2 regions of the Alteromonas sp. ABV4_150 genome follow, and region 2 is predicted to be linked to the other one. Evidence: predicted binding sites of a transcription regulator. Region 2 holds the regulator's gene; the other holds the start of a gene.
What was found. The regulator sigma-54, encoded in region 2, starts transcription at its own class of promoters, with help from an activator protein. The targets are predictions, from matches to a motif close to GTTGGCACGNNNNTNGNNT.
Positions count from the first base shown of each region.

Region 1: the regulator sigma-54 is predicted to act here: its motif matches at 12,163-12,181, upstream of nirB (nitrite reductase large subunit NirB).

Region 1 covers NZ_CM149971.1:952,028-968,129, reverse strand. The annotation lists gene ACYX4M_RS04150 (TonB-dependent receptor) at 1-957, shown strand, start outside; gene ACYX4M_RS04145 (gamma-glutamylcyclotransferase) at 1,125-1,748, shown strand; gene ACYX4M_RS04140 (GNAT family N-acetyltransferase) at 1,788-2,306, shown strand; gene ACYX4M_RS04135 (peptidylprolyl isomerase) at 2,364-2,972, opposite strand; gene ACYX4M_RS04130 (methyltransferase) at 3,048-4,280, opposite strand; gene ACYX4M_RS04125 (alpha-ketoglutarate-dependent dioxygenase AlkB family protein) at 4,587-5,240, shown strand; gene ACYX4M_RS04120 (BolA family protein) at 5,246-5,566, shown strand; gene ACYX4M_RS04115 (phosphatase PAP2 family protein) at 5,599-6,291, shown strand; gene ACYX4M_RS04110 (nucleotidyltransferase family protein) at 6,294-6,935, shown strand; gene ACYX4M_RS04105 (hypothetical protein) at 7,314-7,796, shown strand; gene ACYX4M_RS04100 (helix-turn-helix transcriptional regulator) at 7,789-7,992, shown strand; gene ACYX4M_RS04095 (nitrate- and nitrite sensing domain-containing protein) at 8,123-9,463, opposite strand; gene ACYX4M_RS04090 (hypothetical protein) at 9,770-10,057, opposite strand; gene ACYX4M_RS04085 (SulP family inorganic anion transporter) at 10,479-12,044, shown strand; gene nirB (nitrite reductase large subunit NirB) at 12,374-14,923, shown strand; gene nirD (nitrite reductase small subunit NirD) at 14,981-15,349, shown strand; gene ACYX4M_RS04070 (nitrate reductase) at 15,438-16,102, shown strand, end outside.
Region 2 covers NZ_CM149971.1:801,529-817,630, forward strand. The annotation lists partial or broken gene ACYX4M_RS03425 (DegQ family serine endoprotease) at 1-661, shown strand, start outside; gene ACYX4M_RS03430 (trypsin-like peptidase domain-containing protein) at 960-2,030, shown strand; gene murA (UDP-N-acetylglucosamine 1-carboxyvinyltransferase) at 2,179-3,441, opposite strand; gene ACYX4M_RS03440 (BolA family protein) at 3,454-3,711, opposite strand; gene ACYX4M_RS03445 (STAS domain-containing protein) at 3,741-4,049, opposite strand; gene ACYX4M_RS03450 (MlaC/ttg2D family ABC transporter substrate-binding protein) at 4,046-4,711, opposite strand; gene mlaD (outer membrane lipid asymmetry maintenance protein MlaD) at 4,830-5,303, opposite strand; gene mlaE (lipid asymmetry maintenance ABC transporter permease subunit MlaE) at 5,313-6,089, opposite strand; gene mlaF (phospholipid ABC transporter ATP-binding protein MlaF) at 6,086-6,886, opposite strand; gene ACYX4M_RS03470 (calcium/sodium antiporter) at 7,486-8,442, shown strand; gene ACYX4M_RS03475 (KpsF/GutQ family sugar-phosphate isomerase) at 8,445-9,425, shown strand; gene kdsC (3-deoxy-manno-octulosonate-8-phosphatase KdsC) at 9,426-9,974, shown strand; gene lptC (LPS export ABC transporter periplasmic protein LptC) at 9,971-10,549, shown strand; gene lptA (lipopolysaccharide transport periplasmic protein LptA) at 10,518-11,063, shown strand; gene lptB (LPS export ABC transporter ATP-binding protein) at 11,066-11,791, shown strand; gene ACYX4M_RS03500 (RNA polymerase factor sigma-54) at 11,865-13,346, shown strand; gene hpf (ribosome hibernation promoting factor) at 13,377-13,664, shown strand; gene ptsN (PTS IIA-like nitrogen regulatory protein PtsN) at 13,678-14,121, shown strand; gene rapZ (RNase adapter RapZ) at 14,205-15,050, shown strand; gene ACYX4M_RS03520 (HPr family phosphocarrier protein) at 15,050-15,322, shown strand; gene mgtE (magnesium transporter) at 15,496-16,102, shown strand, end outside.

The sequences.
Region 1 (16,102 bases), 150 kb from region 2:
GAGCACGAAGGCGAAGAGCACGATGAAGAGCATGAGGGTGAAGAACATGAAGAGCACGCTGTTGCTTTCAACTTCCCTGATTATGACTTCACCAGCCTGTCGCTTTCAGCGGGCGCTAACTGGGAATACCAGGAAGGGCACTCTATTGCAGTGACTTTATCACGCAGCGAACGCGCGCCTAGCCAGCAAGAACTCTTTTCTGCTGGCCAGCACTTAGCAACGCAAAGCTACGAAGTAGGTCTAGTATTTGATATGGACGAGGAAGGCCATATTGAAGAAGACTTAAGAAGCGTTAACGAGGAAGTTAGCACCAACTTGGATATTACTTTCCGTAAGTTTACCGGAAGCTGGGGCTACAGTGCGTCGTTCTTCTACAATCAGGCGGATGACTATATTTTCCAAACAAGCACGGGTTTAATTGCGCTTAGTGAGCATGAAGAGCATGAGGAAGAAGAGCTAGAAGGCGAGCACGAAGAACTTGAACATGACGAGCACGGCGATGAAGAAGGCTTGCCTATCTATTACTTCCAACAAGCTGACGCCGACATCTGGGGCTTTGAAGCAGAAACTTACGTAGACTTAACTGAAACGCTACGTTTAACTGTATTTGGTGACTATATTCGCGCAGAAGTAGAAGATGACAACCTTCCGCGCACGCCACCTATGCGCTTCGGTAGCGAATTAAGTTATGTGAACGATGGCTTAAGCGCTGACGTGGGTTTTACATGGTATGACGACCAGAACGAAGTAGCGTCGTTTGAAACTACAACCGACGGTTACACGTTAGTTAACGCAAACGTGCAGTATGAGTTTGGTTCTCAAGGTATCGACTGGGTATTGTTTGCCCGTGGTGAGAACCTTACTGATGAGGAAGCACGCGTTCATACATCTTTCTTAAAAGACCAAGCACCGCTTCCAGGTAGAAACTTTACTTTGGGTGTGCGAGCGTTGTTTTAATTAACGACGTTACTGTAGTAAGCAAAGGCGGTGTAACTTGTTACACCGCCTTTGCTATTTATGCAGTGTGAAAAAATGCGTAACGCCATTTTTCTTGGGGCTATACAAAGTAAAGATAAACAGTCCTAAAATAGTGATGGTGAAGCGGCTATGAAGTAGAGGTGAAAATGAATGAGATCGCGAACTGGCTAAGTACGCAAACCGAAAAAAACATGGTTTTAGGTTACGGAAGCTTACTCAGTAAAGATAGTCGAGAGCGTTACTCGAACATTTTCACAAAAGGTATTCCGGTAACCGTATCAGGGTTCGAACGGGCTTGGGTGACGCGCAGTATTCACGAAGAGCAAACCTATGTAGGCGCCGTGGCTAATACCCATAACCAGCTAAACGCTCAGCTTATCCCCACGCAAATTAACCCCGCGTTACAAAACCGAGAAAAAGACTATCGTTTTGTGGAAGTAAGCCCTAAAGCACTCGATTTTCACCTTCATAAAGGTGAGGTCACAGCTGCGTTAAATGAGCGATTGGCGCAGTTCACCTTCTGGATTTGTGAAACACTCGCTTGCGAGCCGGCAAGCGAAGGATTCCCTGTTAGTCAAACCTATATTGATACCTGTATGGCCGGTTGCCTAGAACACGGTGGCATTGAAGAAGCGGAGCGATTTGTAAAAAACACGTCGCTATGGGAACACCCGAGAGTAAACGACAGAGCAAAGCCCAAATACCCACGTGCGGCAAAAGTAAATAATGAAACTATTGAGCGTATAGACAGAATTCTAGCGAAGCGCTAGTTTTAGCAGTAACAAACGCCCTTAGGCAGAGAGTTTAGTGTGAATACTGAAGCATCAATTTTAACTTCCGACAAAATTACTTTAAGACCGCTCACGTTTGATGATCAACACTGGGTACTAGCATTACAGCAAGACGAGCTGTGGCTTAAGTACATTGGAAGTAAGAACGTTAATACAGTAGACGATGCCTGCGACTACATTGGAAAAACCAACGCTCAACGAGAAGAGTGGGGGTACGGTTTACTTGCTGTTGAGTTAAATGACACTAAACAGCCGTTAGGAGTTTGTGGGTTATTTAATCGCTTTGCCTTTGAATGCCCAGACTTGGGCTTCGCCATGCTGCCTGATGCAAGAGGAAGCGGCTTATGCCATGAGGCATGCAAGAAAGTTATAGCCTGGGCTACTGCTGAGGGGTATGGCTTTTTAACCGCAATGACGCACCCAGACAATAAAACATCGCAAAAGCTATTACAGCGACTAGGGTTCAAAAAGCAGGGATTCTACTTCGATAAAACCTTTCCAAAACAGCATTTGTTTAGACTTGAGCTTCAGCCATAGATGAGTCCGCTCTATGGCTGAATGTATAATGCTTTTCGGCCAAAAGACGATACAACCTTATAACGGTGGTAAGACAGTCACTTTTTTAATAATGATTGGCTCAATCGGGACGTTATTCGCGTTAAGGCGAATGGAGTATTCAGTTTCTACTTCCGACATGGCATCAACAATATCTTCGCCTTCCACAATTACGCCAAACACCGCATAGCCCCAGTCTCTGCCTGGATTTAAGCTGCTGTTGTCATTCACGTTAAAGTAAAACTGTCGGTTGGCGGTATGCGGGTCACTTTGTCTTGCCATTGCAATGGTGTGTAGGTCGTTTGTTAAACCGTTACCTGATTCATTAAAAATATCGGGGAAGTTTGATTTACCATTGAAGTCAGCAGTGTAGCCTCCACCTTGCACAACAAAACCAGGCACAATACGGTGAAAAATAGTGTCTTCGTAGGCGCGCTTATCAACATAACGAAGAAAGTTATTTACCGTAAGTGGCGCGCGTCTTCTGTCTAGCTCAACCACGATATCGCCCATGGTTGTTTCAATCTTTACTCGTGGGTAATAGTTATCGGGCTGAACCTGAGACCCATCGTCTTTTTTGGCCATAACAGATGAACTGCTGCCAATCAGCATAACGGCGGTCATGATTGATAAAAGTATTTTCTTCATAAAAATGCCTTTAAATATATTCCTTAGTTTGTGCACTTTTTTGGCGCACCTTTCATTGTGCACCTTTTTCCGCGCTTAGCGTTTTGCAGTGCCTAAGATAACGAACTTTTTATCACTCGCAAGTACCTTAGCGCCACCAAACAGCTTTTTAAGTTTAATGTGGTAGTCAAGGTGTCGGTTGCCAACCACCACCAAGTGACCACTTTTAATCAGTAATTCACGAGAGTCAGTAAACATTTGCCATGCAATATGGTCGGTGATCGCGTTTTGCTGATGAAAGGGAGGGTTACACAAAATCTTGGTAACAGCAGGTTTATTTTCACGATTTAAGAGTGTTTCTAAGCAGTTACTTGCAACAAACTCGCACTGGTCGATTTTATCCGGAAAGTTGTTTAGCACGTTGAGTCGGGCACTTTCCAACGCCATATAGGACTCGTCCACGAATATCACTTTGGCGTCAGGAGCGAGAGACAGCGCGTTTACACCTAGTACACCATTACCACAGCCTAAATCTACCACAACGTCATTGGCACTCACCGTCATGTGCTCAAGCATAATACGCGCGCCAATATCCAGCGACTGTCGAGCAAATGTGTTGGCAAGGTTATCGATAGTAAGCTCTGCGCCCATGGTGCTTTTACACTGCCAGCGCGTAGGATAGGGAGAGTCAGCGCGTTTTAGAGACTCACGAGGCGTTGCGAAAATAAGCCGAGATTTCTTTTTAGCAAGAGAGGTGGTTGTAGGGCCAATATATCGCTCAAACAAGTTAAGCACCGACTTCGTAATGGCCTTCACTTTGCCCGTTGCGACGATGCGAGTGCTAGTCGTAACATATTTTTGTATATCGATAAGCTGTTGTTCTAGCAAAGCGAGGGCGCGAGGGACTTTTATGACGATAAGGCTAGGTGCAGTTTCTGGTTTAAACGTTAAGCTTTCTACACTGGTTAACGTTTTAAGCTGTGCGGTCGCGAGCTCACTTGTACTGTCATCTACTGGTGCATTGAGTAACTGATTGGCTTTTAAGTTCTCAGACAGTGAACGCAATGAAATATAGGAATCGGACACCCAGTAAGGCGCTAAATGGGAAAACCAGCAGCCTAACGCACCAAAGTCATCATTAAAGATCATCATTGACCCGTCATTCTCATCGCTGCCAACTGAGAGTGATGTTTCACTTAATAAAGTTTCGATGTGCTCAATAACAAGCTCATCTGCGCTATCCCATGCTTGAAGACTTACGTGCTGGTGCTTTTCAGGGTAGCGAATCAGCGAGAACTGGCGGTCGGCAAATATAAATTCTGTATTCATTGGGGTCTGTTTTTAGAGAAGGCTCAAAGCATTATCTACTAGGGAATGCTCATTTAATTTACGTGCTAATGTCTATCTTACCATATCAACCACTTGGCTCTAGCGAATAAGCCGTTATTCTTCGGTATTGGATGCACCTTGTATAAAGCACGATATTTAACGATGACAGAGCAATCCGCACTGGAAAAGCATGCGTACTCATTGAAAACAAGGTGTAATTACACAAGCTCTAAAGGGGGCATTGACACCGTCAACCGCGATGTAGATAGCTAGTATTAAATATCAAAGGAATTATAGTTCTTACACATGCAATTTTCCCTGTTCGACACTGCTGAAGACAAGCGTACGTCTTTCAAGCTCCCGTTAGTTGAAGGCGATGTCATCTATTTTCCTAACGCGCTATCACAGGCTACTGCTGATACCTTTTTTACAAAACTACAAGCAGAGTTACCCTGGCGTCAGGATACGATTAAGCTGTTTGGCAAGCCGGTAAAAATCCCTCGGCTTCAAAGCTGGCACGGCGATCCCGAATGTACTTACACCTATTCAAATTTAACCATGTCGCCGAACCCTTGGACTGAAAGCCTTGCAGACATCAAAGCACGTTGTGAGCAACTGTGTGAAAAATCGAGCGCTTCACAGTACCAAGCAAGGTTCAACAGCGTGCTAGCCAACTGGTATCGCGATGGGCAAGACAGTATGAGTTTTCATTCTGATGATGAACCAGAGCTAGGTGTCAACCCCGTGATTGCATCAGTTACGTTAGGGGAGGCAAGACCCTTTGTTTTTAAGCATAAAGAAACAAAGGAAAAGCATACGCAGGTACTGGAACACGGGAGCGTATTGATTATGGCAGGTGCAACACAAAGCCATTATGTGCATGGTATTGCAAAGACGACAAAGCCCATCGGTGGTAGAATTAATCTTACATTTCGACATCTTATTCAAAGAGCAAGGTAAGCAAGATGCAAGTAAAAGCGTTTCTAGAAACTACGATCGAGTCTGCACTTAGTCCACATTATCTTGAGGTTGTAGATGAAAGCTTCATGCACAATGTGCCAGACGGTGCGCAGAGTCACTTTAAAGTTACCGTTGTGAGCGACGCCTTCGAAGGTAAGCGTTTAATAGCAAGACACAGAGAAATTAACGGGCTTGCGGCAGAAGCACTACAAGGGCCTGTTCACGCTTTGGCGCTTCACACGTATACACCAGCAGAGTGGGAAGCGCGAGGTGGAGAGTCGCTAGCATCACCCAACTGTCTAGGCGGCAGCAAGCACGATAAGTAGCACCCTCAATCGTATTAAATAGAAGTAGAAACATGACAAGCAGTGAAAAGACAAAAAATGGCGCCATCGCCGATTATTTAAGCATGATAAAAACACCCGCTATTCAAGTTTTACTACTTGGAACAGGCTTTTTGTTAATGATGCTGTTTGTTTACATGGGCGTTTTAACGTCATTTGATAATGCAGTGTTTAACACAATTAGCGAGCTAGGCAATGTGTCGGGGTGGAAGCGTGATGTGCTTAGAGATACCACAGCGCTAGGTAGCAATACGGTACTAGTTTTTGTTGTGGCAGCAGTCGCTGGTGCTTTAGGTATGGCGGGAGAGAAGAAAAAGGCCGTTACCTTTATTATTGCCGTAGCAGCGGGAATCGCGATGACGTTTCTTCTAAAAGCGGGTATCGACAGACCGCGCCCATCGCTGAACATGCAACATGTTGATGTGTATACCCAAAGCTTTCCTTCGGCTCATGCCACGCTATCAACTCTGGTTTACTTTTATGTAGCTCATTTGCTCACACATTTGGCAACAAGTACGCGGGTAAGAGTATGGATATACCTTGCGACTACTCTGCTGGTATTTTGCATTGGTCTTAGCCGTGTCTTACTGGGCGTGCACTGGCCTAGTGATATTATCGCAGGCTGGTTTGCTGGCGGAAGCATGGCGGCATTTTGCTTTTACGTGATTAAGTGGAAGCGAAAGCTGCGTATTAAAGACAAAGGTTAAGTGTGCAAGATCTCAAAAGGCTTGGCGATATTATCAAGCGAGATCCTTTCAGAATGGATTGCCTTCATGCCTTGCGGTCGCTTGATTTACCGCAAGGCTATATTGGTGCAGGATTTGTGCGAAATGCAATATGGGATGAATTGCACGAAAGGGGTAAACCAACGCCGCTTAACGATATTGATGTGATTTACTTAAGCGATGAAATCACAGTATCTCAGAATGTTGCAATAGCCCAGACTTCAACAGAACCAGCATTTCAACAACAAGAACACTCACTAATAACTGCGGCTGCTAAATCAGAAATAAAAAACCAAGAAAAAGCCATTAAACGCCAGCTAACCCAAATAATGCCCCAAGCTAATTGGCAGGTGAAAAACCAAGCACGTATGCATTTGTCTCACGGACATGCTCCCTATAATAATTGCCACGACGCTATTTCATATTGGATAGAGCGAGAAACCTGTGTTGCGGTTCGCTTATTAGCGAATGATGATTTTGACGTACTTGCACCATTTGGCCTAGTTGCAAATTTCGCCGGCACCATAAGTAATAACCCCCAATATCCAAGACCCGATGTTTTTAGTAAGCGAGTCGCATCTAAGAATTGGCTTGACGTGTGGCCTTTGCTAAAGGTTCAAAGATAATCGGAAAGCAGTGCGCATTAGAGCGTATCAAGCCTTGATGTTTCCGGTTTTTCTGTGTTGGAACAAAGACAAAATTGGGATGTTTATGCATAACAAATAGTCGCTTTTTTCTGCTCATATGCAATATGTAAAGCATTGCTAAATAAACAACTTATTCTAGTACATTCCTCTACGAATATTACCCCAAAAATGGCGAGAAAATACAGACACAGCAAGCGCGTAACGTTCGAATTGAATAAAAAACTTGCAACTATGTAACCTTAAGGTATCATTGATACCTATGGGTTACATATGATCCGTTTAGGTATCATATGTAATATTAAATTGCAGTGAGCTCTATACGGCATCAATGCGCCGTTAATAATAAGGAATTTAAAAATGGCAACATCAATTTTAGTAACACCAGAGACGGAGCAAGAGTATTTAACAATAACTGGAAAAGTTAGTATTTGCCTTGCTCTTATTGTACTAAGTAAGGCAGCGTTGGCTGTGGTCAACGACACTGGCTCAGTGGTTAACTTACTACTAGATCTGATAGCAGCGGCAAGTGCGATTTACTGCGTTGTTTTATCAGTTAAAACGATGAAATTCACAAAAAATATATCGCGTTTGGGTTATTGGACACTGAAATTTAACGATGAGTATGTGGACTATGTCAGTTCGTTTAGCTTGCGCATTACCTGTCACATCATGTTATTTGGTGCGTTGGTTCTTGCTTTTTGGGGCGACAGCAGATGGTTTGTAGATCTCATGGCCCCCTTTGAGATCACCAATGCTCTTCAAGTCTTGCTCGGTGTAGCCACGGCTGCGCATGGAACATCCATTTTATGGAAGCTGCGTGAGGAAGACCTAGATGAATGAAGATTTAGATAACCACATTCATAAGCTACGATTGCAACACAAAATATCTCAGCAAGAATTAGCTGACGCTATTGGTGTTTCCAGGAAGACTATTAGCACAGTAGAAACCGGACGCTTTACACCATCGGTAGTAATTGCTCTAAAAATTGCCGAATATTTTGCCATTCCAGTTGAGCAAGTATTCGCACTTAAGTAAATAGGTAGCGTTATGCTGGAACTATAGTGTAGTGATTGTCATATTAGATAGCGCTGCACTATACGGTTAAATTAGTACGTCTAAGCTAGTACGTCTAAACTAGTACGTCTGAATTAGTACGAGCCGGAATTTATTTTCTGGCCGAGTTTTTCGATGCAATATCAACGATTTTAGCGGAAATAGCGGCTATGGTTGTGTTTTCGCTCATGGCTTGTTTTTGCAGTCGGCGATACGCGTTATTTTCGCTTAGTCCAAATTGTTCCATAACTACCAGCTTTGCTCGGCTTATCAGCTTCTGATCTTGAATTGCACGTTTAGCTTCTTCAAGTTCACGGCCCATATCTTCTATATGCTGGGCTTGTGAACGCAGTAAGTCGTAAAAAGAGCGGTGAGCAGATAAGGTTTTAGTCTGCTCATCGAGTGACAGCGTTTTAATTTCGTCGTCTTTTGTATCTTCCGCTAAGCCCGGCATACTGGGGTCAAACAGTAAGGTGAGCGGCGAACCATCATTGGCGTGCTCATCGTTAAAGCGTGTAAGTAGCTGTTGATGATTGGCCATTTCATTTTTTGCATTGGCTACTTTACTGTTAGCTTGCTGTGTTAAGGCCTCGGTCAATGCTACCTCAATACCCTGCATTGCATCTATACGACGGGTTGCTACATCGAACCAAACTTCTGATATTTCACCAGCAATCGGGCTGCCGTCTCCAAGCTGAGCGATCATATTTCTAAGTTGGGTAATATCTATTGCGGCAGGGCTTTGATTTAATGCTTCCAATGCCGCTTTGTGAGGCTTACAGCTGAATTTACAGAATATATTGAAGTGATGTTCTTGGGCTTGCTGAAGTGCGGCTAGTTTTTCACATAAGCGCGCGTCGAAATGAGTTTCTGCAAAACCAATTGCCCCCCACGCTCTCTCTTGCCCTGCATATTCTTTGGCCTGCATAAAATTGAACAAAGCAACCAGCAAACGGGTAATGGTTGGATCGCTCGCGATATCTGCTGCTTCAAAAATGACAGTAAGTAAACTTGCCACTAAACGGCTGTAGGCCCGTGTTGATTCCAGTGGCGTTAACTGTTGCTTACCGACTTGTTCTCTTAAGCGTGGCAAGTAGTCTGTCGCCTGCATGGCTAAAGTAATACTGCTTAATAGGCGCGGGTTGCCAGAGGTGATCTCATCAGTTAAGTAAAGAGACTTCAAATGGCTTTTTAACATTGACTCTGCTTGTTCGCTAGCACGGACATACTGTATGCGCTCAACTTGGTAGCGCTCGGCTTTAGAGGCGAGAAAAATATTGCTAGCTCCGCGCTCTTTTTGCAGTTCATGTATAAGCTCACGAACCGCAATAACAATACGACAGTTGCTTGAAAGCTGTTCTAATACAGTGATTTCTGCATGTTTTGCGGCCAGCAAAAAACGTTTGGTCGCATCGCTACAAAGCGCAATGGTTTGTTCAGGTTCGTGCAGCATAAAAGGCCTTGCTAAATGTTGGTTTACGCAATTCGCTTTTTGATTGATAGTTGTTTGCGAAATAATGCTTTAAAGCACAATGAATTAAGCAACACTTATGCCCTGTTTATAAGAATGTAGTTATGCAAGGTTTGGAGGGGAGTGTAATCCGTTGAATGCTTAACAGATGTGACTCTTATAGGTGTTAAGCAGAATTAACTGTAATTTGATGAGTGAAAGATGACGGGCACTTCAGGAGAGTGCGCAAGCGGAATTGCACTTTAGTGGTGCAACCCGCCTGCAGATGCTTAGATCTAATTTCAAAAGCTAGTTTCTAACCACGCGGAGAAACCAGCCGACAAAGAGAGAAATCAAGAAGCCGAAGAAGGCAACCATAGTAGTAATGGTAAGCATTTGCCCTGAGAAGTCTGCATTTTCCCCAGTATGTTCGCTCACAAGCATTCCAGAAGCCTGAAAAATAAATAGCGCGGCGACAGAAAATAATAAGATAACGGCGGTAGACATAATGGTGGCTTTCCAATAAGCCTTTGGCGACATCCAATGAATAGCGCCTGCTACTAACACGCACAAAATGGTAAGAATATAAGGTACCACGTAAACTCCTCGTTAAATAAGGCCTATGCCCTACATCATTGCCGCATCATCAAGTGCAACTTAGCGTGTTAATGCTACGAAATAATGCTAAGCGCTACGCGGGCCGATGGGCTAGGTTATAAAATACTGCAATACGATGCCACGTAAGAGGCCTCTTGTCAGCAAAGGCGCAAAAATTTAGCGTGCCTGAAGCTAAACCGAGAAGCTGTATGGGTAAGACGTAAAGAGACTTCTGCGCTGCTAGATGGTCAGCCACGCCCTTTGACCTGTGTTTATACACTCGTAACAATCTATTAAAAGATTTTAAGCTGCAATGGTGATAGAATCGCCGAAAAATTATCCTGCCTACTTGGTGTACTGCTATCACGCGGTTTACGCCACGGTGGGTTGTTGTGTTTAACATCTTAGCTTCTGAGAGAACATGTTCGATTTAATTACCAGTAAAGACAGCAACGTTAAGAACGATGTGCTATCAGGTATTACAGTGGCACTTGCCCTGGTCCCTGAAGCCGTAGCATTTGCATTTGTAGCCGGCGTAGAACCAATGATAGGTCTATACGCGGCCTTTATGATGGGGTTGATTACGTCTGCTATTGGCGGTCGCCCTGGAATGATTTCTGGTGCTACCGGCGCCATGGCCGTTGTAATGGTGGCACTGGTTGCCCAACACGGTGTTCAATATCTATTCGCAGCGGTTATTTTAGCCGGCTTGCTGCAGATCATGTGCGGTATATTCAGGCTTGGAAAGTTTATCCGCTTAGTGCCTTATCCGGTAATGCTTGGCTTTGTAAACGGTCTTGCTATCGTTATTTTCTTAGCTCAGTTAGGTCAGTTTAAAGTCACCAACGCTGCTGGAGAGCTTCAGTGGATGGAAGGTACACTGCTGTACTGGATGCTAGGGCTTGTAGCGTTAACCATGGCCATTATCTATTTACTGCCTAAGCTCACAAAAGCCGTTCCTGCCTCGCTAGTAGCGATTGTTACTGTAACCGCATTAGTACACGGCCTCGACTTAGAAGCACGTACGGTAATCGACTTTGTTCGTGACTTGCTACCGGCTGACCAGCGCGACACTGCAACACTTGCAGGCGAGCTTCCTAGCTTCGCTGTTCCTATGGTTCCGTTCACTTGGGAAACATTTATGATAGTACTACCAACCTCAGTAATTCTTTGCTTGGTTGGTCTTATTGAATCGCTTCTTACTCTTTCATTAATTGATGAAATGACCGATACCCGCGGTCGAGGTAATAAAGAGTGTGTTGGCCAGGGCGTTGCAAATACCGTTAACGGTTTCTTTGGCGGTATGGGCGGTTGTGCCATGATTGGTCAAAGCATGATCAATATAAACTCTGGCGGCCGTGGTCGCTTATCCGGTATTACTGCCGCACTTGTACTATTGGGCTTCATTCTATTTGCTGCACCGCTGATTGAAATGATCCCGCTTGCTGCTCTTGTTGGCGTAATGTTCGTAGTGGTTATCGCTACCTTCGAGTGGGCGTCATTCAGAATTATTCGCGGCGTAAACAAAGAAGATGCCTTTGTGCTATTTCTAGTAACAGGTGTCACGGTTATTGCCGACCTCGCCATTGCGGTGGTTGTGGGTGTTATCGTTTCTGCCCTTGTATTTGCATGGAAACACGCCCGTCATATCGAAGCGAAGTCGCATATTGATAACGACGGCTGGAAAGTCTATGAACTAGAAGGCCCGCTATTCTTTGGTTCGGTATCCCATTTCAAAGACTTGTTTGATATTGCTAACGACCCAGAAGATGTAGTTATTGATTTTAAAGACTCTCGTATCTGGGATTCATCAGGTATCGACGCACTAGATACCCTTGCAGATAAATACGAAGAGCAAGGTAAGAAGCTACACATTCGCCATATTAGCGATGAGTGTCGTTCACTGCTTCGCAAGGCCGACAAATTTGTTGAAATTAACGTAGTTGAAGATCCTCGCTACCGCGTAGCAACGGATAAACTGGCCTAATTTATTTGATAGTTCTTAATGCACCAAGTGAACACAGGTTTGCGTTTGTTTGGTGCAGTTTTGAAATTTGAATAATACCTGCTTTTTAGTAAATCAAATAAAAACAACGGATTACGGTTTTGGCACTGAACTTGGATAGCTATAAGCGTAAAGTGTGTTTTTGGTGATTTGTGTCAATCGCTGAAAATTGTGTGATTTTTAACACTCCGTAAAATGTGTTAGCTAGAGTATGCTGGTCTTAAGTGTCAGTACTAGCAAAATAGGCAACGAAGCCCGCATCAACGAAAGTTGAAGCGGGCTTTTTTTTGTCCCGAAAAAAGGGGAATACCATGACTTCATTGGACTCAAAAACGCAAATTGTTGTCGTCGGCAACGGCATGGTGGGGCACCATTTTGTTGAGCAGCTTCACCAAAGCGATGCCAATGTAGAAATAACCGTTTTATGCGGCGAGTCTCGCCTTGCGTACGACCGCGTTTATCTGTCATCATTTTTTAGTGGCGCTAGTGCCGATGACTTAGCGCTTACTACACCCGCTCAGTACGCCGAATGGGGCGTAAACGTAGTCACCAATGCCTTAGTGACCGATATTGACCGTGACAATAATAAGGTGACGACTTCAGAAGGGCAGGTGTTTAGCTACGACAAACTGGTGCTAGCCACGGGCTCATATCCATTTGTGCCACCCATTCCTGGCAACGATCAAGAGCATTGCTTGGTGTACCGCACCATAGACGATCTACTCGCTATTGAAGCTTCAGCGGCGGTGAGCAAAGTAGGTGTTGTCGTTGGTGGCGGTCTTCTAGGTTTAGAAGCTGCGAATGCCTTAAAGCAAGCTGGGCTAGATACTCACGTGGTCGAATTTGCGCCACAGCTAATGGCAGTGCAGCTAGACCAAGCTGGTGGTAACGTGCTTAAAGACAAAATTGAAGATTTAGGCGTAACCGTTCATACCCAAAAAGCCACCCAAACTATCGAAGCTGGTGATACCTGCCGCTATAAAATGGTGTTTGCAGACGGCACTGCGTTAGAAACTGACATGATTTTATTCTCTGCCGGTATTCGACCTTCCGACCAGCTCGGCAGAAAGTCAGCGCTAACACTGGGTGAGCGCGGCGGTATTATCATTGATAACCACTGCGTGACGTCTGACCCAAACATTTACGCTGTGGGTGAATGTGCGCTGTGGGATAACAAAATCTTTGGCTTGGTTGCACCGGGTTATACCATGGCGCGTACGGCAGTAAGTCATATAACAGGTGGCGATGCCGAGTTTACTGGCGCAGACATGAGTACCAAACTCAAACTAATGGGCGTAGAAGTGGGCTCAATTGGCGATGCCCATGAACGTACAGAAGGTGCCCTTAGCTACACCTACTTAAATCAGCCAGAAGGCGTGTACAAAAAGCTGGTGGTAGATAGCGAGCAAAAGTACGTGCTTGGTGCTGTACTCGTTGGCGATACCAGCGACTACGACACGCTATTACAATATGCACTTAATAACATTGAATTACCTGAACACCCAGAAAGCCTAATTCTGCCATCATCCGATGCCGCCCCAGCATTAGGTGCCGATGCACTGCCAGACACCGCGTCTATATGCTCGTGCCTAAATGTAACGAAAGGCGACATTGTTTCAGCTATTGAAGGTGGCTGTTGTAGTGTTGGCGATGTAAAAGGCGAAACCAAAGCCAGCACAGGGTGTGGAGGTTGTGCCGCCTTGCTCAAAAATGTTGTGGATAGCGAGCTAGAAAAGCGAGGTGTGGAAGTATCAAAAGCCATTTGTGAGCACTTCAACCACACCCGACAAGAGCTGTTTCACATTGTTAAAGTTAACGGCATTCGCACCTTCGACGAACTACTTGAACAGCATGGTGAAGGTTTAGGTTGTGAAATTTGTAAACCTGCTGTGGGTTCTATTCTGGCATCAGTCTATAACGACTACATCCTAAAAGCTTCACACCTACCCCTACAAGACACCAACGACATTTATCTTGGCAACATGCAAAAAGACGGTACCTATTCTGTAGTGCCTCGCGTTCCTGGCGGAGAAATTACGCCCGAGAAGCTCATTTTGTTAGGGGAAGTGGCAAAAGAATACAACCTGTACACCAAGATCACAGGTGGTCAGCGCATTGATTTATTTGGCGCGCGCGTAGAGCACTTACCTGATATATGGGAAAAGCTAGTAGCCGGTGGGTTTGAAACCGGTCACGCGTACGCGAAAGCCCTGCGTACAGTGAAATCGTGTGTAGGAAGCACCTGGTGTCGCTACGGTGTACAGGACTCTGTGGGCACGGCTATTGATTTAGAGAATCGTTATAAAGGCTTACGTGCACCGCACAAAATCAAATTTGCCGTATCAGGTTGTACCCGTGAGTGTGCAGAGGCTCAAAGCAAAGACATTGGTGTTATCGCTACCGAGCAAGGCTGGAACCTATATGTGTGCGGAAATGGCGGTATGAAACCACGACATGCAGACCTATTCGCCACCGACCTAGATACGGAAACGCTGATTAAATACATCGACCGCGTGCTGATGTTTTATGTGAAAACGGCCGACCGCTTACAGCGTACATCAGTGTGGATGGACAACTTAGAAGGTGGGTTAGCTTATCTGCAAGATGTTGTGATTAACGATGCTCTTGGCATTAATGAAGAGCTTGAGGCACAGATGGATGCTGTAGTTGATGCTTATCAGTGCGAATGGAAAACCACCATTGAAAACCCTGAGTCGCGCAAGCGTTTCCGTCAATTCGTAAACAGCAACGCTAGCGACACCAATATTCAATTTGTTTCAGAGCGAGGGCAGGTTCGTCCAGCTACTGAAGCTGAAAAAGTAGCAGGGAAAGATCAGTTTATTCCCGTCTCTATGGTGTAGTCCATAGACTTAATGGTGTAGCCACTGGCTTATCAACCTTGTTAGGAGATACAAATTATGACAGCTGCGCAAAACGTAATAGCGTCGGAACAGGCAGTGCAATGGCACCTTGTTTGTGAGACGAAGGACCTAGTGACAAACAGCGGCGTTTGCGCCCTTGTTGACTCACAGCAAGTGGCCATTTTCTGCTTGAAAATAAAGGGTGAAACTCAGGTTTTTGCCACTAGTAACTACGACCCTATTGGTAAAGCAAACGTACTCTATCGCGGGCTATTGGGGTCGATAGGCGGTGCGCCAGTTGTCGCCTCGCCCTTGTACAAAGAGCATTACTTTTTAGAAACAGGTCTGTGTAAAGAGCACGATGATGTATCTGTCATCACTTACCCTGTAAAGGTAGAGGGCGAAAAAGTATTTGTAGGCATTTAACCAAGCAGCCCCTGTTTGAATGCCCACATAAATAGAGCCTTCTTGTAAAAATGCATTCAATTACTTCGGAATCGAAAAAGGTAATGAAATGAATATGGCTACACGACAACCCGACATGATGTCTGAACAATTAAGACAAACAACATGCCCATACTGCGGCGTAGGGTGTGGTGTAGATATCAGTTGCAACGTAAGCAAGCGTGCCGCAACCCTGGACACTGTTAAAGGCACGCCAGAGCATCCCGCCAATTATGGAAGATTGTGTGTTAAAGGAACAAACCTGCTTGAGACAAACGACCTGAGTGGACGTTTGCTTCACCCAACCATAGCAGGACAATCAGTGGATTGGGACACGGTCACCGATGTGATTGCGGATAAGATCACCTCTACCATTGCGCAGTATGGCGCGGATGCCGTTGCTTTTTATGTATCAGGACAGCTTCTCACCGAAGACTATTACATTGCCAATAAGCTTATGAAAGGTTATATCGGCAGTGCCAATATCGATACGAATTCACGCCTATGTATGTCATCAGCCGTTGCCGCGTACAAGCGTGCGTTCGGTGAAGATGTGGTGCCTTGCGATTACACCGATTTGGAATGTACAGATTTACTGGTGATCACCGGAAGTAACGCGGCGTGGGCCCACCCAGTGCTTTTTCAACGCATTCAGCGAGCAAAGCTGAAAAATCCGAAAATGAAGGTCATTGTTGTTGACCCACGCAAAACTGAAACCTGCACCATTGCCGATTT
Region 2 (16,102 bases):
TGGCAACGTAGGTATTGGTTTTGCTATCCCTGCCAACATGATGAAAAGCCTTGTTGATCAAATAGCGGAATACGGCGAAGTGCGTCGTGGTCTCCTGGGGATTCTAGGTAGCGATATTGATGCTGGTCTTGCCGAAGCTATGAATGCCGAAGTAAATATTGGTGCCTTCGTTAGCGAAGTACAGCCTGACTCTGCTGCAGACAAAGGCGGTCTTCAAGCAGGTGATATTATTACTGCGATTAACGGTCGAAAACTTCACAGCTTCCAAGAACTACGTGCAAAAATTGCGAGTATGGGTGCTGGCGCTGAAGTTGAGCTAACCGTTATGCGCAAGGGTAAGAAAATGAACGTAGACGTGGTGTTAGACGATGCTACTGATACCACGGTAACCGCGGCTCAGATTCATCCAGCTCTAGAAGGTGCCACACTGTCAAATGGTACCGACGATGCTGGCAATGCGGGTGTAGTCGTATCTGAAATTGAACGTGGTGCACCTGCGGCGCGCATTGGCCTGCAGTCAGAAGATGTGATCATTGGTGTTAACCGAGTACGTACATCGACGGTTGCCGAATTTAGAAACGCGCTAGACGAAGCCAAAGGCGTTATCGCACTAAATGTAAAACGCGGTAACTCGACCCTTTATTTGGTTATTAGGCAGTAGAGCTCAGCTCTAAAAATTTCCAAGCAGGAAAATATGTTAAACGGCGCTTTGAAAGCGCCGTTTTTTATTGAGCTAAATTATTAACTTGGCGCTGTCTACAATACTATGCTTCTAACACAATTTTCTGACGTATCGGGTTACACAAAATTTGCTTTTCACTACGGTAGTTTAGTAAATAAAGTGATATCCTTTATATTAATAACGATAATTTCAGATTGTTGCGCTTTTAATTTGTGAAGTAGTACCTCAATAGCGGTGCGTATGGAGTAAGTGCGACAGACAACGATAAGTGTGACTTGTGACTGGCCGCTCAATATTTAACTTCTTACTACAATCTATAATTCTAGGCGTCGCCGTTGCGAGTTTGCTGCTGATTTTTTTGCCAGAGCTTCGGCAAGGTAAGGGGCTCGCTCAAGGCTTTTTTAATGAACCTTCTGTTAGCGCTAGTCGCGAAAGCTATTTTGCAGCGCTAAGTCGCTCTGCGCCTGCTGTCGTAAACATTTACAGTGTTAGTATCGAAAACGGCTCAGGTCTATTTCGAAATCAATCTCGTGGGCGCACCAGCTTGGGCTCTGGTGTTATCATGACAGAGAACGGCTACCTACTTACCTGCCATCACGTTGTAGCCAATGCCGATAGCATTTACGTAGCAGTACAAGACGGACGTATTTTAGAAGCACAGATTGTAGGTACCGACCCACTCACCGACCTTGCTGTTTTAAAAGTAACTGCTGATAATCTACACATTATTCCTCAGGTTTCAGAACCCGATACCCATGTTGGCGATGTTGTTATGGCGATTGGTAACCCTTTTGACTTGGGTCAGACCATCACCCAGGGCATTGTGAGTAGAGCGGGTCGCAATGGCCTGTCGAACTATGTGGATTTCATTCAAACCGATGCAGTATTAAACCAAGGAAACTCTGGTGGCGCTTTAGTTGATAGCAATGGTATTTTACTGGGGATCACCAATGCCAATTTCCAAGTTCTAGATTCTAATAATCGCGCTCGCAATGTAGACGGAATTAACTTTGCAGTCCCCTATGAACTTGCTAAGCGCGTTATGGATGAAATTATAAGTAATGGACGAGTTGTACGCGGCCAACTTGGCTTTGTAGGCGGAGAGAACCGCAACCGCCCAGGTATTGATGTGCAGGCTGTAGCCAAAGGCAGTCCTGCCGACACTGCGGGTATTCGCCCGGGTGACATAATAGTGGCCATTGATGGTGTGCGTTTGGAAAGTGCGTCCAAAACGCTCGATATGATTGCTGAAACAGATCCTGGCACTGAGCTTGAAATTGAACTTAGTCGCGATGGGCAGTCAATTACGCTAACAGCTACTGTCGGAGAACTCCGAGCGGGGCAATAACCTTATTAGCACTTAACGACAGTTAACGTTTAAGCTTCTATTACTGTCGTGAAAGTATCTGCGATGAAATTAGGTAAGTAGAATTTTGTACATAAAAAAAGCGCCACATTGACAAATTCGGCGCTTCTTCTTGTGAACGGTTTAAAAGTTACTCTTTGACTCGCTCGATGATGGCACCTAAGCCACCTAATTTCTCTTCTATCGATTCATAACCACGGTCTAAGTGGTAAATACGATTTACGTGAGTCTCACCTTCTGCGATTAGCCCAGCGATAACCAAACTTGCTGAAGCGCGAAGGTCAGTAGCCATTACCGGCGCCCCTTTCAAGCTTGAACTGCCCTTAGACACAGCTGAGTTAGCTTCAAGTGCGATTTCTGCGCCCATGCGTTGTAACTCTGGCACATGCATAAAGCGATTTTCAAAAATCGTTTCGGTAATTACGCCTGTACCTTCGGCAACGCAATTTAGGGTAACAAACTGAGCCTGCATATCAGTAGGAAATGCTGGGTGTGGCGCGGTTTTAACGCGAACAGCCTGCGGTTTACGCCCTTCCATATCTAGCTCAATCCAGTCATCGCCTACGGAAATTTTCGCGCCAGCTTGCTCAAGCTTATCTAGCACAGCGTCTAACGTGTCAGGTGCCGCATGGGTACAGCGAATTTTACCGCCTGTTACCGCAGCCGCTACCAAGAAAGTACCGGTTTCTATGCGATCTGGCAGTACGGCATAATCACAGCCATTTAAAGTTTCTACACCTTCAATAGTTATTTTATCGCTTCCCGCGCCAGTGATTTTTGCGCCCATCTGGATAAGACAATTCGCCAAATCAACAATTTCAGGTTCACGTGCTGCATTTTCTAAGATGGTCGTGCCGTCTGCCAGTGCCGCAGCCATTAATAGATTTTCCGTTGCACCTACACTTACCATATCCATAAAGATACGAGCACCTTTAAGACGACCATCAACTTCAGCACGAATATAGCCTTCGTCTACTTCAATTTTTGCGCCCATTTTTTCAAGGCCCGTTAAATGAAGGTTTACTGGACGAGCACCGATGGCACAACCACCAGGCAGAGACACGTTCGCTTTACCCTGCTTTGCTAGCAATGGGCCTAACACCAAAATTGAAGCGCGCATAGTACGCACTAAGTCATAAGACGCGGTGACACTTTCAAGTGTACTTGCATCAATAACAATATCGTTTGGAGCGGGTAGCGCTACTTCTACACCAAGCTCTCGCAAAAGCGCCGTTGTTGTATTGATGTCGCGAAGACGAGGAACATTAGTATAACGACAAGGGGAATCGGTAAGTAGGCTTGTCATCAGCAGCGGCAATGCCGCGTTCTTGGCACCTGATATACGCACTGTACCGTTAAGCGCAGGGCTCTTTTTAATTACGAGTTTATCCACGAGCGACGCCTATTATTGAGGAATATTGAACTGGCGCTCGCGCTCCCAGTCTTTTACTGAAAACGTCTTGATGGTAATTGCATGCATGCTGCCGTCTGCAATTTTATCAGCTAAAGGTGCATATACCGCTTGCTGACGCTTCACCCGACTCATTTCATTAAATGCATCGCTTACTGCAATAATATTAAAATGCGAGCCTTCGCCCTTTACGTGGACTTCGTGCAGGTCTAACGCATCTTTCAAGATTTTTTCAATTTCAGACAATTCCATAACTTACTTCTTAATTCGCTTTCTGGTGTTTATTCTACGGGTAAAAAGCTATCCGCGTCGCTAATTTTCGCGAGCTTTTGCAACTTTTCAGGCATTTTATGTAGGGTCATGCTAACACCATTTTGCTTTGCATCCCTAACAGCATTAATCAGCCACGCTAAACCTGCACTGTCTGCACGCTCCACGTCGCCTAAATCGACTTGGCAACTTTTATTACTTATTAAAGTGCTACGTTGATTACCGCTTAAGCTTTCCCAAAAGTTTTTCGATAGCGTCTCACGGTCCAATTGACCGTGAACCACTATTTTGCCCGTGTCATTTACCTCGAATAGGCTCACTCAGCCTCTCCTTTGATTTCAATTGGCTCGCCTTGCTTTAGCTCGACCGGCTTGCCAATTTTGTCGCGCATTAGCGCGATAACTGCATCAATGCCGTCTTGACGAAGAATTGATTCAAACTCACTGCGCTTACTGTTCAGCATGCTGATCCCCTCCGCTACCATATCGTAAGCTTTCCATTCGTTAGTTTTGCTATCTTTGCGAACTTTGAATGCAATTTTAATTTCAGGGCGGCTTGGGTCTTGAACCACTGCGCGTACGGTTACTGATTTTTTGTCGTCAAACGATGACTCAGGCTCAAAGATAACTTCTTGGTTGTCATAGTAACCCATTGCTACTGCGTATGTGGTTACCAGATATTGACGGAAAACACTGATGTACTCACCCATTTTTTCCTGTGGCACAGATTTAAAGTGCTTGCCTAGTACCATAAAGGCTGCGAATTTATAATCGATATGCGGGACAAGTTCTTCCTGCATGATAACACGCAGCATTTCAGGGTCGTTTTTAATCTCTTCTTGATTCGCTTTAATACGCTCAAACGTGCGGTTGGCCACATCTTGAACCAACTCATAAGGGTTTTGTTCGTTAACTTCTTGCGCGTTCGCTATACCCGCTACAGACATCATAAAGATGCCAATTGCTACGAAAAACTTTTTCAAAATAACTCTCCTAACTTCAAACTCTTTTAAGCAGACCTGATAATGACGTAATTAGTTTCATCAGGCCGCCGGAATTAATTAACAATTACGTTATGTACGCTTGGTTACGCTACTGCGATTAGTCTTCGTCGCTGCCGCGATTAAATAAGAACTGACCGATAAGATCTTCTAGCACCAAAGCTGACTTTGTATCCTGTAGGTAGTCACCATCTTGCAGGTTAGCAACACCATCAAAAGAAAACCCTGGCTGGAAACCCACGTACTGCTCACCTAATAAACCTGACGTCAAAATAGACACAGAGCTTGTTTCAGGAAAGCCGTTGTATTCATTTAAAATAGATAACTCTACTACCGGTGTGAAATCTTCTTGATCTAGAGAAATAGATGATACTCGGCCTACGGTTACGCCACCCACTTTTACAGCAGAGCGAGGCTTTAGCCCACCAATGTTGTCGAACTTCGCGTATAGGGTATAGGTATCGCCTTCAGTTGCGACCGTTTGGTTTGCAACTTTAAGTGCCAACAATAACAAAGCACCTATCGTAAGCATGACAAACACACCAACCATTACTTCCGTTTTATACTTACTCATTCCAATCCCCTACTCGATACCAAACATAAGGGCGGTAAGCACGAAGTCCAGCCCTAATACTGCTAATGATGAATAGACCACCGTCTCGGTAGTCGCTTTGCTGATCCCTTCCGATGTTGGAATAGAATCATAACCTTTAAATATGGCAATCCACGTCACAACCAAGGCAAAAACGAGGCTTTTTATCACGCCGTTTATAACATCTTGGTTCCAATCAACGGTCGACTGCATGATTGACCAGTAACTGCCTGCATCAACACCTAACCAGTCTACGCCGACTAAATGACCACCTAAAATGCCAATGGCACTAAAAATAATGGCTAGCATTGGCATGGCTAACATTCCCGCCCAAAAACGAGGAGCAACTATGCGCCTTAGTGGGTCTACCGCCATCATTTCTAAACTACTTAACTGTTCGGTGGCTTTCATAAGGCCAATTTCAGCGGTCAACGCTGACCCGGCACGCCCAGCAAAAAGCAATGCGGTGACTACAGGACCAAGTTCACGCAATAGTGAAAGCGCGACCATAGGACCTAAGCTACCTTCTGCACCGTAATCGACTAAAATGGTATAGCCTTGCAGCGCCATTACCATGCCGATAAACAAGCCAGAAACCATGATAATAAGTAACGACTGAACACCAACTACATAAAGTTGTTGAATAACCAGTGGGACGTTCTTTACTCGAGGAATAGCGATAAGTGCGCCAAACAGCATGAGCGCTGCGCGACCAATCGCAGTAACTTTTCCTATAGTTTTAGCGCCTAAAGATTGGAAGAACTTCATTTATCTGCCCCCAAAAAACTTGTTTTCAAGTCAGGCGCTGGGTAATGAAATGGAACTGGGCCATCTGCTTTACCCTTTAAGAATTGCTGAACCAATTCGGAATCGCTTTCTTTGATTTCCTGCGCTGTACCTTCGCCGATAACACGCTTATCCGCCAAAATGTAAATATAATCAGCGATGGTCAGCACTTCCGTTACGTCGTGAGTCACCACAATGCTGGTTAGGCTAAGAGCATCATTGAGCTCTCGAATAAGCTTCACCAGCACCCCCATGGAAATGGGATCTTGTCCGGCAAAAGGCTCATCGTACATAATTAGATCGGGATCTAATGCAATTGCCCTCGCTAGCGCGGCTCTGCGCGCCATTCCACCAGACAATTCGCTCGGCATTAATTGCGCAGCGCCTCGCAGACCTACTGCCTGTAGCTTTAAAGCGACAATAGTTGCTATCAAGTCTTCTGATAGAGCAGTATGTTCGCGAAGCGGAAACGCCACATTGTCGAACACACTCATATCGGTAAATAGCGCCCCACTTTGAAAAAGCATGCTCATTCTACGACGAGTTTCGTAGAGAGATTTTCTCGACATAGAGACAATTGAATCGCCGTCGAATTTAACGTCGCCTTCGTCTGGTGTTAACTGCCCGCCAATAAGGCGCAGCAGCGTGGTTTTACCTATTCCACTTGGCCCCATTACTGCAGTAATTTTGCCCTTAGGTACCTTCAATGAAATCCCATCATAAATGATACGATCAGCACGCTTAAAGGTTAGGTTATCTACTTCAACTAAATGATCCATAGTTACTAAAATGTCGACCCCTGACGCTGGATTGAGTTGGTTTTGAACGCCGCTATCAATCTACTTAGAAAATATTAAAAGTATATGAGCGATATGCATATTCAATTTCTATGCCTTCGCACACATAACCCATAAAGTTTACTGAACAGTTTACTTTTAAGAGCCAACAAATTCAAAAAAGTTTACTCTGCAGTGTAGTTTTTTATGCTTACAGGCTGGCTTGTCCAGCAGACACAACCTCTAGGCCGTGTTATTTGGAGCCATTGTACGCTTTTTCAAGACACTCGCCAAAGTCAAAAAGTTACAAGTTATGTTCGATTAAGACGAATTGTCCACGCTAAGACGATTGTTATCTCACGCTGAAGTGATGTCTGTGCCTTAGCTAACTCTTACATGTAGTTCCAGTTCCCATCCTATTTCCCTAGTTATTAACTGAAACTGAACGCTTACTAGGAATACCTTCGAACTGCTGTAACGGGTTTGATAAGCGGAAATTAACGGCAATCAGTCTCTTTTTATGAAAATAAAGCAATGCGAGCATAGGCAAATGGCACTCTTTTTGCGACAATCTATCGAAATACTAACTATTACAGGTTGTTGTGCTTTTAAACATTGTCATTTTTCTGGTTGGGCTGATTGTCTTAAGTTGGAGTGCGGACCGTTTTGTTTATGGCGCTTCAGCGCTAGCAAAAAACATTGGCATCTCTCCTATGATGATCGGGCTTACGATTGTCGCTATGGGCTCATCGGCACCTGAGATTGTGGTATCTGCTATTGCCTCTGCCAATGGCAATATGAATACAGCCGTGGGTAACGCACTCGGTTCAAATATAACCAACATTGCGCTGGTGTTGGGTGTAACCGCTCTAGTAAAACCTTTGCTTGTTTCGTCAACAACGCTTAAACGTGAACTTCCAGCGCTTCTCATTATCTCGTTAATTGCTATTGGCTTTATGTTCGATGGCGAACTGAAATCTTACGAAGGGATAATTTTACTAGGCCTATTCATTTTTGTTTTGGCAATGATGGCTTGGTTATCACTTCAAGTAGACAAAGAAGACCCCCTAGTTGCTGAGACCGCAGATGAAATCCCTCAAGGCGTTTCTAACACCTCAGCGCTTATCTGGATTGGTGTTGGCCTTATCGTATTACCATTAAGTGCCCACTTTCTTGTCAATTCGGCAGTAGAAATTGCCAGATACATGGGTATATCAGACTTAGTTATCGGGTTGACCATTATTGCGTTTGGCACAAGCCTTCCTGAATTAGCGGCTAGCGTGGCTGGTGTGCTTAAAGGTGAAGATGATCTAGCGCTCGGCAATATTATTGGCTCTAACATTTTCAACCTGCTAGCCGTACTCGGTATGCCGGGGTTAATTGCCCCAGGCCTGCTAGACCCTGACGTTTATAACCGAGATATGTACGTTATGCTTGGTTTAACCTTGCTGTTGTTCTTGTTCAGTTTCGATTTAATTGGAAAGCGTACAATATCAAGAACAAATGGATTTATACTTCTAGCTTGCTTTATCGGCTACCAATTCTGGCTGTTCGGATAATCATGAATACACAAACTCAGATGCACTATATCGAATCGGCAAAGCGTGTTATCGACATTGAAACGCAGGCTATTGCCAATCTTGCAGAGCGCTTAAACGAGCACTTTATCAACGCATGTAACATTCTTTTTTCATGCGAAGGCAAAGTGGTTGTAAGCGGTATGGGAAAATCTGGCCATATCGGCAATAAAATTGCCGCTACCCTTGCGAGTACCGGGACACCGGCCTTTTTCATGCATCCCGGTGAGGCTAACCACGGCGATTTAGGCATGCTGAGTAAAGGAGATGTGCTATTAGCCATTTCTAATTCTGGTGAAACCAATGAATTAGTTAACCTGCTGCCCGTTGTTAAGCGCTTAGGCATTAAAGTGGTAGCAATGACCAATAGTGCTGATAGCTCGCTAGGACAACACGCAGATGTAGTGTTAGATATTAGTGTAGAGAAAGAAGCGTGTTCATTGGGTCTGGCGCCTACATCAAGTACAACAGCCACACTGGTTATGGGTGATGCCCTTGCGGTAGCACTGCTCGACCAAAAAGGCTTTACCTCAGACGATTTTGCACTATCACACCCTGGCGGTAGCTTAGGCAGAAAACTGCTGCTTAAAGTGAGTGATATTATGCTTAGCGGCAGCGACATTCCGTTGGTGAATCTACATGCATCTGTCGCTGAAGCGCTTTTAGAAATTTCCAAAAAGGGCCTAGGCATGACTGGTGTTATCGCACCCGATGGTTCGTTAACAGGCGTGTTTACTGATGGTGATTTACGCCGAATACTTGATGCCCGTATAGATGTGCATAGTGCGACAGTAGAAGATGTAATGACCAAAGGCGGCAAAACAACCACAGCAGAGCAGCTAGCTGTAGAAGCCTTAAATATAATGGAAACTCATAAGATAAGCGCATTAATGGTTACCGATGAAAAGCGCACCCCTGTCGGAGCCTTCAACATGCACATGCTTTTGAAAGCGGGAGTACTCTAAATGACGACAACTCTATACACCGATTTAGACCAGGCACTTTTTGAGCAGTTGGCAAATATTAAGTTACTGGTTTGTGACGTGGATGGCGTATTTTCAGACGGTCGCATTTACTTGGGCAACGACGGTGAAGAACTTAAAGCTTTTCACACCCGCGACGGATATGGCGTGAAAGCCTTGGTAAGTAATGGTGTTAACGTCGCCGTGATAACAGGACGACGTTCAGCAATTGTAGAAAACAGAATGAAGGCGCTAAACGTAGCACACATTATTCAGGGTGAAGAAAACAAAGCTGAAGCCCTCGGCGAATTAATGAAAAGCCTAGGGTTGAACTCAAGCGAAGTTGCCGCCGTAGGAGACGATATGCCCGATACAGGTATGTATCAGCACGTAGCGGTAAAAATTGCGGTTGCCGATGCTCACCCTTTTGTTGCAAAGCAAGCGAACTGGATCACCACACTTCCGGGTGGATTTGGCGCAGTTCGAGAAATATCGGATACCATCTTGCAAGCTAAGGGCGTGGCAAACGACATTTTCGGAGCTAGTGTATGAGCCAATTTGGCTTCAATCGCTTGGGTTTAAGCATATCGGCGCTATTTATCTTAGCGCTGTTGATGTATGTCCCAACTTGGATGGAAGAGCAGCCTGAGACGCAAGGTAGCAGTCAAAATGATGCGCTTAAGCCTGCATATAAGGCAAAAAACTTAACTACAACCTTGTACAACCAAGACGGTGAGTTAAATCACAAAGTCTTTGCAGAGTCTATGGAACACTACGACCAATTGGGTTTCGTGTTATTCCAGCAGCCTAAATATACTCTTTATACAGAGAGTGCTACATCACCTTGGGTTGTGACTGCGCGGGAAGGAACGCTGTATAACAATGAGTTAATTCAGCTTGAAGCTAGCGTTGTTATTGAAAATAAAACCAGCGATGATTTTGTCAAAAGCTTATCCACCGAATACATCCAAATAAATTTAGACACGAAACAAATGACATCTGATCAACCCGTTGAGATACTGGGTACGCAATACCTTATTTTTAGCAATGGGTTTAACGCGAATTTACGCACACAAGAATACGAGCTTTTAGATCATGTACAAACCACTTATTCCCCTAGCAACTAGCTTTCTACTTGCCATCGCTAGCGGTGCGGTACAAGCCAGTGAAGAAGATTTTTCACAGCCCATTAAAATAGGGTCAAATACCCAGTTTATTGATGGTAAAAACAAGACGGCCCTGTACAAGGAAGACGTGCTGATTACTCAAGGTTCACTCCTCATTGAAGCGGATGAAGTAGAAGTTATTGCTACTGATGGCAGCGGCCGAGAAATATTTATCGCCCGAGGGAACCCAGCAAGCTACTCTCAATCACTAGAAGACGGTACACCGGTATCAGCCAAAGCTAATGAAATTCGCTATGAGGTGGTTAATCGCACTATTTCTCTGGCCGGTAATGCTGAACTACAGCAAGATTCTAGTAAAGTACAAGGGGATAAAATTACGTTCGATATGATTACTGAACAATTGCTTGCAACAGGTGGCGCCGGTGAAAATGGTGAAGGTCGAGTAACAACAGTGTTTACTCCTGACACTATTCGTAAAACGTCGTCTAAGAAAGACAACGAGGGCAATGAATAGCAATGGCAACTTTGAGCGCTAAAAACCTTGCTAAATCGTATAAATCGCGACAAGTCGTTCGCGATGTGAGTCTTTCAGTTTCTACTGGGCAAATTGTCGGTCTTCTTGGCCCAAATGGTGCTGGTAAGACCACCACTTTTTACATGATTGTTGGCTTGGTCAACCTAGACAAAGGCAAGATTGAAATTGATGATAGTGAGCTTACTCACCAGCCAATGCATGAGCGCGCACGCCGCGGTATAGGCTACCTTCCGCAAGAAGCGTCAATTTTTAGAAAGCTTACGGTACATGAAAATATCATGGCCATTTTGCAAACCCGTAAAGATTTAAATTCACAACAGCAAGAAGAAGAAGCTGATGCACTACTTGATGAATTTAATATCAACCATATACGTAATAGTACGGGCATGAGTTTGTCAGGGGGAGAACGTCGTCGAGTTGAGATTGCTCGCGCTCTGGCAGCGAAACCACAATTTATTTTGTTAGACGAACCATTTGCCGGTGTTGATCCAATATCAGTTAATGATATAAAGAAGATAATACAGCATCTTCGCGATAGGGGTATTGGTATCCTTATCACGGACCATAACGTACGCGAAACATTGGATGTTTGCGAAAAGGCGTACATTGTGAGTCATGGTGAGCTTATTGCGCAAGGAACCGCGGAACAGGTTTTAAGTAATCAAAAAGTAAGGGATGTATACCTAGGCGAACAATTCAGGCTATAGTTAATGTAACCGAATTGTCATTTTTCAGTTTCGCTCTGGTATATTCAATTTAGAGCATTTAAATAAGACGTAGATGAAACCATCTTTACAGCTAAAATTTAGCCAACAACTTACCATGACACCTCAGTTGCAGCAGGCTATCAAGCTGCTGCAGCTTTCTACACTTGATCTCCAGCAAGAGATTCAAGAGGCACTCGACTCTAATCCACTGTTAGAAGTGGAAGAAGGTAACGACGAGCCACAAGTAGAAAAGAACAATGTCGATAGTGACGATAGTGCAGCTGAAGCGACAGCTTCTGCATCAAGCGACACGCTAGAAGCAGGAGATGCACTGGAGAAGAACGACCTTCCGGATGAGCTGCCTATCGACAGCACCTGGGACGAGTACTACTCCGCCTCTTCTGCGCCTGCGCCTGGCCCGTCTAATGATGACGAACAAATCTTCCAAGGTGAAACTACCGAAGACATCCAAGAGCATTTACTTTGGCAAATGCGCCTGACTCATTTTTCAGATACTGACCGTGCTATTGCCACAGCTATTATCGACTCAATTGACGAGTCGGGTTATCTGACCGTTACCCTTGACGATATCTTAGATGCTGTTAATGACGATGACTTAGAAGAGCCTATCGAAATGGACGAAATAGAATGTGTGCTTAAGCGCATTCAAATGTTCGACCCCATTGGTTCAGGTTCTCGTACACCTCAAGAGTGTCTTATGGTGCAATTGCGCCAGTTTTCAGAAGACACACCGTGGCTTACTGAAGCGAAGCAGCTTATTGAGGAATATTCAGACTTACTGAGCAGTAAAGACTACCGCACGCTAATGCGTAAGAGCCGATTGAAAGAAGATCAGCTGCGAGAAGCAATGCGTTTACTCCAAACCTTGAATCCTCGCCCAGGTAGTGCTTTAGTTACTAAAGAGCCTGAGTACGTTATTCCTGATGTCTCAGTAACCAAGAAAAATGGCCGTTGGGTGGTTGAGCTGAACCCCGACAGTCTGCCTAAATTAAGCGTAAATCAACAGTACGCAGCAATGAGTCGCCGTGCCAAGAATAGTAGCGATTCACAATTCATCCGCTCACACATGCAAGAGGCCAAGTGGTTCATAAAGAGCCTAGAGTCTCGTAACGATACCTTGATGAAGGTTGCAAATTGCATTGTGCAGCAACAAATGGGCTTTTTTGAGCACGGCCCGGAAATGATGAAACCAATGGTGCTAAATGATGTCGCAGAAATGGTAGATATGCACGAATCCACTATTTCACGTGTGACAACGCAAAAATACATGCATACGCCGCGTGGTATCTTCGAGCTGAAGTATTTCTTTTCAAGCCACGTTGCAACCGAGTCAGGTGGTGAGTGTTCATCCACAGCGATTCGTGCATTGATCAAGAAGTTAGTGGCTGCCGAAAATCCTAGCAAGCCGCTAAGTGATAGCAAGATTGCTTCGTTGTTGGCCGAGCAAGGCATAAAAGTCGCTCGGCGAACAATAGCAAAATACCGGGAATCGTTATCGATCCCGCCGTCGAACCAACGCAAAAGCCTTATCTAACTGGGCTTAATAATATAAGGAAGACGAAATATGCAAATCAACCTTACTGGTCATCATGTCGAAATCACCGACTCTTTGCGTAATTATGTCGATACGAAGTTCAGCAAACTTGAACGTCACTTTGATCACATTTCTAATGTGCATGTCATCCTGAACGTTGAAAAATTAAATCAAAAAGCCGAAGCGACCGTTCATTTAAGTGGCGCTGAAGTATTCGCATCCTCAGAAAATACCGACATGTATGCGGCGATTGACAGCATGGTTGATAAACTCGACCGGCAGGTAATCAAGCATAAGGAAAAACTGAAAAAACATTAGTAGTTAATTGAGTATGGATATACAAGCCATCGTAAGTCTGGACCGCACCGAGTGTGCGGTTCAGTGTAATAGTAAAAAGCGAATTCTTGAGATCATCGCTGATATCGCTGCCAAGCAGAACGATAACATCGACCAGGCAACTGTTCTAAATAGCTTGATGGCTCGAGAACGTATGGGTAGTACGGGTATTGGTAATGGCATAGCGCTGCCCCACGGCCGCCTCGCAGGCCTTGATAAAGTCATTGCTATTGTTGTAACCAGCACGCCTGCTATCAACTTCGATGCCCTAGATGAAAAGCCCGTAGACATATTTTTTGCACTTCTCGTTCCCGAAGAGCAAACCGAAGGACACCTTCAAACATTGGCTACCGTTGCAGGTAAGTTAAGCGACAAAGAAACGATTAAAACAATACGACGTGCAACAACCAGCGACGAAATTATTTCTGCATTAAGTTAGACAATAAGCGCTTAGGCATTATAAGCAGGCGCTTAATTCAACAACGCGTATGTGATGAAACCAGAATATAAGGGAGAGTTTAGGTGAAGCTGATCATAATCAGTGGTCGTTCAGGGTCTGGTAAGTCTGTCGCACTTCGCGCATTGGAAGACTTAGGCTATTACTGTGTTGATAATATCCCAGTTAATTTGCTTCCTACCCTTACCCATACCGTTGTTGATGAATACGATCAAGTTGCGGTAAGTATTGACGTAAGAAACTTACCCAAAAATCCTGATGATTTGGTAGAGATTCTAGACTACCTGCCTTCTTCTTGGTCTATGACTATAGTGTACATTGACGCAAGCGATGATGTACTGGTTAAGCGGTTTAGCGAAACGCGCCGTCTTCACCCTTTAGCCAAGCTAAATAAGTCTCTCTCAGAAGCTATTAGAGCAGAGTCTGCGCTGCTCGCACCTATTACTGAGCGCGCTGATTTATACTTAGATACAGACAAGCTAACAATACACCAACTCGCAGAGCTAATCCGAGAACGTATCCTAGGTAAAAAGAGCTCTCGCCTTGTACTGGTGTTTGAGTCATTTGGCTTTAAACATGGCATACCCAAAGATGCCGATTATGTTTTCGATGCGCGCTTTCTACCAAACCCTCATTGGGAAACGGACCTTAGACACCTCACTGGATTAGATGCACCCGTTGAGGTGTTTTTAGGCTCACAACCCGTAGTGACCAAATTTATTTGGCAAATTCAAAATTTAATGACCACATGGCTTCCCCATCTAGAGCGCAACAATAGAAGCTATGTGACTGTGGCTATCGGCTGCACTGGTGGGCAACACCGCTCTGTCTACATTGCCCAAACCTTGTCAAAAACCTTCAGCGAAATACATCCTGATGTTCAAATTCGTCACAGAGAGTTGAACCAGTAATGACTATTCAAAAAACGCTTACCATCGTCAATAAACTAGGCTTACACGCGAGAGCAGCCACGCAACTGGTACAGCTGGCTAATCAGTTTGATGCCAAAATCATTTTAAAAAAAGGCGATAAAGAAGCCGATGCAAGCAGCGTCTTAGGCTTGATGATGCTGGAGAGTCATCAGGGCGAACAGGTAGATGTTATTGTCGATGGTGATGACGCGGTCGATGCACTTGCTGCCATAGAAGAGCTTATTGAGGGCAGATTTAACGAAGACGAATAGTCTCAACCCGAATATTTATTGATGAATTAATCAACAGCTAGCTTAGTAATTCCAAATTCTTGGGTAAAAGCCACGCAATTATCATGACAGACTCAATATAATTGCGATATTCTACGCACACTTAGGCTACACAGCCTTTATTTTCCATATCAGCTTAGTAGGAATAACGCCTTATGGCAGAAGCGCTTGTTTCTAAATACGTACAAACCCAATTACGCGCACTTAACGCAGCGTTGATAAACGGTCAATTTGTATCTGTACGTAAGCTTCTGCTTGAACTTCCCCCTTCAGACGTTGCTCATATTCTCGAGTCAAGCCCTAGCAGGACCCGTGATGAGTTATGGGAGCTGATTGATAGCGACTTTCACGGTGATATTTTAGAAGAGCTATCTGATGATGTTCGAAACGGTATTATCACAAAGATGCTCCCTGCCAATGTGGTTGATGCACTTGAAGAAATGGATACCGATGACTTGGCAGAAACGCTGAGTAGCCTTCCTGAACCTGTATTGGCAGACATTCTTGATTCAATGGATGCACAAGACCGCGTACGTGCAGAGCAAGCGCTGTCTTACGGTGAAGAAACCGCTGGTTTCATCATGAACACCGATACCATTACCTTGCGTCCTGACGTTACCATTGATGTGGTTCTACGCTACATTCGTTTAAAAGGTGAGTTGCCGGAAAATACAGATACTTTTTATGTGGTAAATAGAACCGATAACCTTGTTGGCATTGTTCCTGTCACCCGTCTACTCACCGCAGATACCGACGATAAAG